DNA from 3 places in the Streptococcus sp. SCPM-O-B-15277 (M60) genome. Region 1 is predicted to be linked to each of the others. Evidence: predicted binding sites of a transcription regulator. Region 1 holds the regulator's gene; each other region holds the start of a gene.
What was found. The regulator Rex, encoded in region 1, represses fermentation and respiration genes when NADH is low (regulators of the CRP and FNR family bind a similar motif). The targets are predictions, from matches to a motif close to TTGTGAANTANTTCACAA.

Region 1 (3,278 bases):
TAGCAGTCGTAAATTAGCTAAAAAGATGCAGTCTGAGCTTGGAGATAAAAAACAAGAGCACCTAGTGGCGCTCTATCTGAATACTCAAAATCAAATCATTCACCAGCAGACTATTTTTATCGGGTCTGCCACGAGAAGCATTGCTGAACCCAGGGAAATTCTCCACTACGCTTTGAAGCATATGGCAACATCTGTGATTCTGGTTCATAATCATCCATCAGGAGCAGTAGTTCCTAGCCCCAATGATGACCATGTTACAAAGCTTGTTAAAGAAGCCTGCGAATTAATGGGATTGGTCTTATTGGACCATTTAATTGTCTCTCATTCTGATTATTTTAGTTATCGTGAGAAGACGGATATGATATAAAAAACCTGTATATGATACAGGTTTTACAATTTATTCACAACATAGTTAAAGAGTTCTTTATCCTTAGGACGATTTTCAAAAAGGAATTCTGGATGCCATTGAACACCAAGATAAGGGAAGCCGTCTGTAGTTGTAACAGCTTCGATAATACCATCTTTAGGATCGTGAGCTACAACCTTTAGATTCGGAGCTAGATCCTTAATACTTTGATGATGAAAAGAGTTGATATGAGAAATTTCCCCATATATTTCTCGGAGAATCGTATCCGGTTCAGTAACCAGTCTCTGAGTTGTATACTCAGCAGAAGTATCTTGCCAATGATCCTCAATCTCTTGATAGAGAGATCCCCCCATAGCTACATTAAAGAGTTGAGTGCCACGACAGACAGAGAAAATCGGTTTCTTTTGTTTGATGGCCTCTTTGATGAGTGCTAGTTCAAAAATGTCTCTTTGAAGATGGTAGTCATCACTATCGATAGATTTAGGTTCACCATAGAATTTTGGGTCAACATTTTGCCCACCTGTTAGTATGAGTTTATCAATTAGGCTGATGTAGTAACCAGCCATTTCTTCATCACCAATTGGTAGGATAATGGGGATACCTCCAGCTTCCTTAACTCCTTCAACAAAGCCTTTGGCAGCATAACTCATCATAAGATCATCATCTGGATGCGGGGTTTCATTTCCTGTAATCCCAATAACTGGTTTTTTCATAAATCAATTCGCTTTCTAATCCTCTTTTCGCATGAAATAGAGGAGGGTTTGAAGTTCGCTAGTAAGATCGACATACTGAACAACTACGTCTTTAGGAAGATGTAGGTGAACAGGAGAAAAACTGAGGATACCTTTGATACCAGCATTAACCAAAAGTTCCGCAACTTCTTGAGATTTAACACTAGGAACAGTAAGAATAGCAGTTTTAACATCACTATCCTTAATTTTGTCCTTTATTTGAGAGATTCCATAGATTGGAACACCGTCGGGTGTTTTGGTACCAACCTCTGGATGATCATCTAGGTCAAAAGCCATGATAATTTTCATTTTGTTGCGCTCATGAAAGCGGTAGTGGAGGAGGGCATGTCCCATATTTCCAATACCCACAAGCATAACATTGGTAATAGAATTATCATTTAAAAGATCAGCGAAAAAGTTCATGAGCTTTTTGACATCATAGCCAAATCCACGACGTCCAAGTTCGCCAAAGTAAGAGAAGTCACGACGAACAGTGGCAGAATCAATTCCAATTGCTTCTGCAATTTGTTTGGAATTAGCTCTTTCAATTTTCTCGGCATTAAATCTTTTAAAAATACGGTAATAGAGAGAAAGTCTCTTTGCTGTTGCTTTAGGAATAGCAGACTGTTTTTCTTTCACAAAATCACAACCTTTCTATCTACTATTTTATAGAAAGCTTGTGAAAATTGCAACAATAACGAAAAAAAACTAAGAAAAAATCTTAGTTTATCTTGGTTTCGTGGTAAGTCCTTAAAAAGCGGTAGAGGTTACCTAGGAGTCCTTGATAGATTTCAACTCCATCATGTGTTAATGAAGTAATATGAGTAGTATCAGGGAGAGTTACACAACCCGATAGAGAGAGCATAAGAGCTTCATAGTCTTCATATTCTTGCACTCGCTCTACTTGATAGGCATCTTTATAAGTTAATCGAAACATAATGACCTTCTATCTTTCACTTTTTGTAAATACGCCACGTTCAACTAGGCTATCCATCAAAAAGTAGAATTTCTCTTGGTGGATATGAGTTTCTTCTGATTTAAAGATATCAACCAAACGTAGACCAAATTTATCAGTGATATTGATTTTTACACCAGTTAAGTCTTTGTTGATGATAATCTTAAGTTGGAATCCTTCACCGCTATTTGGAACTTTTTCAAGTAGACGCGTTAATTCATAGTTACCAACTTTAGTTTCAAAAAAAGTATTATCCTTAAGCGTAAATTTTTTTACAGTTGGACTAAGTGTGTATTCATAACGACAATTTTTAAGTTTAATCGTTTGTTCAAATGCCATTAAGTTTATCCTCCGATGATATTTTTAAGAGTTTTAGCAAGAGTTATCATTTCTTGTTCAGTATTTTGAGGTGAAATGCTGACGCGTACAGACTCGTGTAAGCGAGGGGATTCTTCTCCGTAGAAGGCTTGAAGAACATGACTGACCTGAACAACACCAGCTGTACAAGCAGAACCTGTTGAAATAGAAATACCTTCAAGATCTAAACGAAGTAGTAGTAGATCGTTGCGTTGTCCCGGAAATCCGATATTTAGGACATAAGGGAGTTGCTCTTTACCTTGATTGAGATAATAGGTTGATCCAGCCATTTCAGTTAGAAAAACTTTCTGTAGTTTTTGAACTTTATTAAAGTTAGTCTCTAGATGATCTATATCGTCCTTAAGAGCTGCAACCATACCTATAATTGCGGGAAGGTTTTCTGTCCCTGCTCTTTTTTTCTGTTCTTGATCTCCACCATGTAGGTAAGAATCAAAATCTGTAGAAGCAGCGTATAGGAAACCGATACCCTTTGGACCGTGAAATTTATGAGCAGAAGCACTGAGGAAATCTATTCCTAGTTCTTCAGGAAGAATTTCTAGCTTCCCGACAGCTTGAACAGCATCTACATGATAAGCAGCTGAATGGACTTTTAAAATCTGACCAATTTCAGCGATTGGTAAAAGAGTACCTGTTTCATTGTTAACATACATAGTTGAAACGAGAATAGTATCTTCACGCAGTGCATTTTTGACTTGATCTGCAGTGATTTCTTGATTGTCGGGTTTTAAAATAGTCACTTCAAACCCAAAATTTTCCACAAGATATTCAATCGGTTCAAGTACAGCGTGATGCTCGATAGCAGTAGTAATAATGTGTTTTCCGCGATTTTGATGACGAAGACAGTAGC
Region 2 (3,278 bases), on a different contig from region 1:
CATGTTTCAGGTCATGCGCCTGAAGGAAAATGATGAGGTTACTTTGGTCTTTGATGATGGCATCAAGCGCTTGGCGCGCGTGGTAAATGTGGAAGCACGTCAGTTTGAGTTGGATGAAGAATTAGCTGACAATGTAGAACTACCAGTCCAAGTGACCATTGCCTCTGGCTTTCCCAAGGGAGATAAGCTGGAGTTTATCACTCAAAAAGTAACCGAGCTCGGAGCCAGCCAAATCTGGGCCTTTCCTGCTGACTGGTCAGTCGCCAAATGGGACGGCAAGAAATTGGGCAAAAAGGTTGAGAAGTTAGAAAAAATTGCCCTTGGAGCAGCAGAACAAAGCAAGCGGAACTTTGTTCCAAGCATAGAGCTGTTTGAGAGAAAATCAGACTTCTTAGCACAACTTGATCAGTTTGATCGTGTCGTGGTTGCTTATGAAGAGTCAGCCAAAGAAGGAGAATCAGCTGCGCTTATCCAAGCTGTTGCTGGGTTAGAAAAGGGAGCTAAACTGCTCTTTATCTTTGGTCCAGAAGGTGGTTTATCCCCTGCAGAAATTGAATCTTTTGAAGCCAAAGGAGCAGTCCTTGCAGGACTTGGGCCTCGCATTCTACGAGCAGAAACAGCGCCACTTTATTCTCTATCAGCCATTAGTGTTTTGCTTGAATTGGAAAAATAAGAGACTATGAAAAAATCACCTAGAAAAGGTGATTTTTTATGCTCTTGAAATGGCGCGCGAAAGAGTCAATAAACGTATCCATGGCGGCAATGGAAACTTTGATTTTTTGATGATTTCGCAGAAAAAATGGATATCCAAACTGTTCCTAATCTTGTGTTCTATTAAAACAGGGCAAATCACACTATTTAGAGCAGGAGAGTATTCCTAGTCTTGATGAAAGATTAGTTTAACTAACACAAAAATGACTCTGGAAATTGAAATCATAGAGATGATAAAAGAGGTTGGATTATTATCCAACCTCTTTTTTTTATCTTAATGGAATTGCATACCACCATCGACGATAATGGTTTGACCTGTAATGTAGTTTGAATCTGGTCCAGCAAGGAAGCTAACCGCTGCAGCGACATCTTCTGGCTCAGATAGGCGTTTCAATGTAATATCTTTTGCGAATGTTTGCATACCCCATTCGTCGTCTTTTCCTGCATTTTTCCCAACTTCATGAGCGATATCATACATCATTGGTGTTTTAACGATACCTGGAGCATAAGCGTTGACAGTGATGCCAGAATCAGCTAAATCACGCGCTAATGTTTGAGTAATACCGCGAACAGCGAATTTTGTACCGCCATATACAGTCAAGTTTGGATTTCCGACAACACCTGCTTGGGAAGTAGCATTGATAATTTTACCACCGTGACCAAGTGCTTTGAATTGAGCTTGAGCAGCTTGTGCTCCCCAGATTACCCCACCGACGTTAATAGCAAAAGTGCGAGCAAATTGTTCCTCTGTAATTGTATCAAGAGGTGTAGTAGGAGCGACACCAGCGTTGTTTACGACAACGTTCAAGTCTCCGAAATGATCGACAACTTTTTGGAAAGCTGCAGAAACTTCTGCTTGTTTAGACACATCAGCTACAACAGCAAAAGCCTTGTCTGCTGACAATTCAGCAACTGCTTTTTCAGCTGTTTCAGCATTATAGTCCAAAACCCCAACCTTAAAACCATCTTGAACCAAGCGTTTTGCGATTGCAAAACCGATTCCTTGACCTGCACCTGTAACAATAGCTACTTTAGACATATGATTCCTCCTTTGGTATCTATGATACCGTTCAAACGTTCAAAAAGAACAGCAAAGGGTTAGAAGTGAGTAGTGATAAGTTTCTAAAAGAAGCCCTATCACTTTTTAGTATACAACTTTGTGAAATTTGTGTCAAACAAAGACTGATTTTTAGAAAAATGAATATTTTTCAAGATCAAAATGATTGAAAACTTTACTTTGCAAGGTTTAGAGTTAGAGAAATAAAACTATCGTGTAAAGGGAAAAAGGCCACAATATTTCCAAGCACATTTCTTGAAACCCTTTCCTTCTTCTGATAGACTAATACATAGTTTGAAAAAAGGAGACTTATCATGAAAAAATTTGTTGCTGAATTAATCGGTACTTTTATGCTTGTGTTCATCGGAACAGGAGCTGTTGTTTTTGGAAATGGTGTTGAAGGACTTGGACACCTTGGGATTGCTCTTGCTTTTGGTTTAGCAATCGTAGTCGCAGCCTTCTCAATCGGAACTGTTTCAGGTGCTCACTTAAACCCGGCTGTTTCTATCGCTATGTTTGTGAACAAACGTTTGTCATCTTCAGAGCTTGTAAACTACATCCTTGGTCAAGTAGTTGGTGCTTTCCTTGCATCTGCTTCTGTATTCTTCCTCTTAGCGAATTCAGGTATGTCAACTGCAAGTCTTGGTGAAAATGCCTTGGCAAACGGAGTAACTGTCTTTGGTGGTTTCTTGTTTGAAACAATTGCAACATTCTTGTTTGTTTTGGTGATCATGACTGTAACATCAGCAAGCAAAGGTAATGGCGCTATTGCTGGTTTGGTGATCGGTTTGTCATTGACAGCTTTGATCCTTGTTGGATTGAATATTACTGGCCTTTCAGTAAACCCAGCTCGTAGCTTGGCTCCTGCTGTATTGGTAGGTGGCGCAGCCCTTCAACAAGTTTGGATTTTCATCCTTGCACCAATCGTTGGTGGAGTTCTTGCAGCTCTTGTTGCTAAAAACTTCCTTGGAACTGAAGAATAATTGAAACTCAAAAAACCTACTCTTCATACAGGAGAGTAGGTTTTTTATATATTATAATCCCCCATGATAAGAGGTGGGGGATTTTATAATTAACTCAATTCAGCAACGATGGCTTTGATTTGTTCAGCAGTGTGGACACCTGCAACTTGTTTAACAACTTGTCCATCTTTCTTGAAAAGAAGAGTAGGGATAGACATGATTCCAAATGCACGAGCTGTGTTTGGATTTTCGTCAACGTCCATTTTAACGATTTTCAAGACATCTTCTGAAAGTTCTTCAGACAATTTGTCCAAGATTGGACCTTGCATACGACATGGACCACACCAAGTTGCCCAGAAGTCTACTAAGACCAATCCGTCTTTAGTTTCTTGTTCAAATGTTGCATCTGTAATTGCTTTTGCCATAGTATTTCTCCTTTTTAGTTATATTGGCTTAAATCTTGTTTCATGAGATAGAAGAAAACATCCCCATAAGTCCCATGGTAGTCCAGAACATGACCATTGTAGGTTAGTTTTTGGACAGGGTAG
Region 3 (3,278 bases), on a different contig from region 1:
ACCATAGCATGGTCAGTAACGATCATGACACGCTCAACGTCACGACATTTTTGAAGGTATTGAATTGAATCACGTTCAAAGTATGTTTTTGAAGGAAGTTTCATCCATTGCATGTTATTTCTCCGTCTTCCGACTTTTTTGATATTCAAGAGGTTAATGGCGCTAACGTTATCCCCAACTGAGTTACGTCCGTAAGAACCACATCCGAGTGTCAATGATGGCAAGAAGGCATTGTAAACGTCCCCGATACCACCGAAAGTAGAAGGTGAGTTACAGATAACACGAATAGCTTTAACAGCTTTACCAAATTCTTTAGTCAATTCTTCATCAGCAGTATGGATGGCAGCTGAGTGTCCAAGACCGTTAAATTCAACCATTTGACGAGCTTTTGCAATACCGTCTTCGCGGCTTTCAGATTTCAAAACTGCGATAACTGGTGATAATTTTTCACGAGTCAACGGCTCTTTTTCGCCAACTTCTTTACATTCTGCAGCAAGAATGTTTGTTCCTTCTGGAACCGTAAATCCTGCTTGTTCTGCAATCCAAGTTGCTGGTTTACCAACGATGTCAGCGTTCAATTTTGCACCAGCACAGTTTTTGCTGTTTGCTTTCACACCGAAGCAGAATTCTTCAAGAAGAGCTTTTTCTTTTTTGTTTACAAAGTAAGTGTGATATGATTTGAACTCTGCTACGAATTCATCGTAAATCTCTTTATCGATGATAACCGCTTGTTCAGATGCACAGACCATACCGTTATCAAATGATTTAGACATTACGATATCGTGAGCAGCTTGGCGGATGTTAGCTGATTTTTCAACATAAGCTGGAACGTTTCCGGCACCTACCCCAAGAGCTGGTTTACCACATGAGTAAGCCGCTTTAACCATGGCATTACCACCTGTCGCAAGGATTGTCGCAACACCTTCGTGGTTCATCAATGCGCTAGTTGCTTCCATAGATGGTTCAGTAATCCACTGTATACAGTTCTCAGGAGCACCTGCTTTAATCGCTGCATCACGAACGATTTGAGCTGCGTGAGCTGATGATTCTTGAGCTGATGGGTGGAACGCAAAGACAATAGGATTACGAGTCTTCAATGAAATCAAAGCTTTAAAGATTGCTGTTGAAGTAGGGTTTGTTGTTGGAGTGATACCACAAACAACACCAACCGGTTCAGCAATAAGAGTCAATCCTGTCACATCGTCTTCTTCAATAACACCAACTGTTTTAGTGTGGCGCATGTTGTTTACTACGTGCTCACAGGCAAACAAGTTTTTAGTCGCTTTATCTTCAAATACTCCACGTCCTGTTTCTTCAAAGGCATGTAAAGCCAATTCCCCGTGGGCATCAAGAGCTGCAACTGAAGCTTTTGCTACGATATAATCGACTTGATCTTGGTCAAGTTTACGCATTTCTTCAAGGGCAACCAAAGCTTTTTGCACCAAACCATCAACATGCTTTTCAGCAGCGAGTTTCTTTTCCTCTGGTGTTACAGTTTTTTTATCAGCCATATTTTCCTCCATAGCTTTCAAGGATTGTAAGTCCTTTGTTAATTTTTTCACAATCTTATTATAACTCTTTTTTCAAGATTTGTAAACAGTTTCATAGAAATTTCACAAACTTTTTTTATTTCCTTGTGAAAATATTTTTGTACATGCCTACACATGCACTTTTACACTTCCACTTTGTGAATAATTCAATAAAACTTTTATTTTTCACAAATTCCATTGTAAAAAGGTATTGTAAAGCATCTCAATTTCCATGTAAGCGCTTTCCGTTTACGCAGTATAATACCCCCTCTAAGAGGAGGTTATTGCGCTTGTTGAAAGAGACCTTGTTTAAAATCACCTTCATAGACTACATCTTGCTCAGTAGTCAGTTTTCCTTTACCTTCAGCCTGGCCATTAACAAAGTCACCTTCATAAACCCAGCCTTCCTTAGCTTGGTAGGTTCCTTTGCCGTTAAATGCGCCATTTTTGAATTCCCCAGTGTAGGTATCACCATTTGCGAAAGTCAGGGTCCCTTTGCCATTCATCTTTCCACGAACGATACTTCCGTCATATACTAAGGAATCTCCATCCAATTTTAATACTCCTTGCTTAGGCATGTTCCCTACAAATACGAATATCGCGCAAAGAGCTATGACCACTACCGTCGCAATTTCTAAACGAGGACGAGTTATATAGACACTGTATTTATCATAGAGTTTTTTTAAATTATCCATTTTTTGCCTCATTTTCTAAACGTGCTAGCCAAGCTAGACAACCAGCTAAAACTCGATTATAAGTTTCATCAAAATCACCTGTATACCATGGATCTGGAACACTTTCAGAAGCGAATGCCTCTATCTTATGATGATGCTCCTGAGGACTCATCCGAGTCAAGTCAAGAAGATTGGACTCATCCATTCCGATGATATAGTCAAAATGTTCAAAATCATCCTTAGAGATTTGTTGCGATGTTTTTGATGAATCATAAGGAATGCCGTGAGTTTTAAAGATTTTCTGAGTCCCTTTGTGAATTGGATTGCCGTGTTCCCAAGAAGAAGTTGCTCGACTTTCAATCTCATAATCATCGGTTAAAGATTTCATCACAAATTCTGCCATCGGGCTTCGACAAATATTACCAAGGCAAACAAAAACAATCTTTTTCATCATCGTTCCTCATCTTCATAGAAAAAGGGGTATAAGATCAACCCCGTTTTATTCTTCAATCGCGCTTTCGCCGTCAACAACTGTACCTTCAGGTGTGACAGCTTCTTTGACTGGCAAAACTGTTCTAATTGCGCCTAATTCAAAAGTCAAGTATACTCCGTCTACATCAAGTACAATCGTTTTGTTTTCAGTGTCAACTTCATCAACTGTACCATAGAGACCACCGATAGTAATTACTTCATAGCCTTTTTGAAGTTTGTTGAGGCTCTCCATACGTTTTTCAGCTTGTTTCTTTTGAGAACGTTGCATGAAGAACATCAAGCCGAACATCAAAACAAGCATAATCAAGAATGTTAAATTCCCACCCATTATTTTTTACTCCTTTGTAATTCAGATAAAACTACTATAACAAATTTCACTTGTTTTTACAAGATTGTACCCTGGTTTTGGAACAATAAAAAAACCAGAGCAATGCTCTGGTTTTTCTTACTTCAAGTTGTTTACAATTTCAACTAAGTTTTCAACTGTAAATCCATATTCTGCTAAAACTTTTGAAGCTGGAGCAGACGCACCAAAGGTATCAATACCGAGAACCGCTCCATCAAGACCGACGTATTTATACCA

Region 2: the regulator Rex is predicted to act here: its motif matches at 1,869-1,886, upstream of AC3E9F_RS04570 ((S)-acetoin forming diacetyl reductase).
Region 3: the regulator Rex is predicted to act here: its motif matches at 1,547-1,564, upstream of adhE (bifunctional acetaldehyde-CoA/alcohol dehydrogenase).

What each region holds. Positions count from the first base shown of each region.
Region 1 covers NZ_JBYQGR010000001.1:651,536-654,813, forward strand. Annotated here, with positions in the region: gene radC (RadC family protein) at 1-367, shown strand, start outside; gene AC3E9F_RS03290 (gamma-glutamyl-gamma-aminobutyrate hydrolase family protein) at 391-1,080, opposite strand; gene AC3E9F_RS03295 (redox-sensing transcriptional repressor Rex) at 1,096-1,737, opposite strand; gene AC3E9F_RS03300 (DUF4649 family protein) at 1,820-2,035, opposite strand; gene AC3E9F_RS03305 (DUF1831 domain-containing protein) at 2,045-2,392, opposite strand; gene AC3E9F_RS03310 (cysteine desulfurase family protein) at 2,398-3,278, opposite strand, start outside.
Region 2 covers NZ_JBYQGR010000002.1:225,536-228,813, forward strand. Annotated here, with positions in the region: gene AC3E9F_RS04565 (16S rRNA (uracil(1498)-N(3))-methyltransferase) at 1-673, shown strand, start outside; gene AC3E9F_RS04570 ((S)-acetoin forming diacetyl reductase) at 986-1,750, opposite strand; gene AC3E9F_RS04575 (MIP/aquaporin family protein) at 2,083-2,751, shown strand; gene trxA (thioredoxin) at 2,841-3,155, opposite strand; gene AC3E9F_RS04585 (DUF4649 family protein) at 3,170-3,278, opposite strand, start outside.
Region 3 covers NZ_JBYQGR010000004.1:6,600-9,877, forward strand. Annotated here, with positions in the region: gene adhE (bifunctional acetaldehyde-CoA/alcohol dehydrogenase) at 1-1,511, opposite strand, end outside; gene AC3E9F_RS06370 (MORN repeat-containing protein) at 1,811-2,224, opposite strand; gene AC3E9F_RS06375 (low molecular weight protein-tyrosine-phosphatase) at 2,217-2,654, opposite strand; gene yajC (preprotein translocase subunit YajC) at 2,703-3,023, opposite strand; gene tkt (transketolase) at 3,141-3,278, opposite strand, start outside.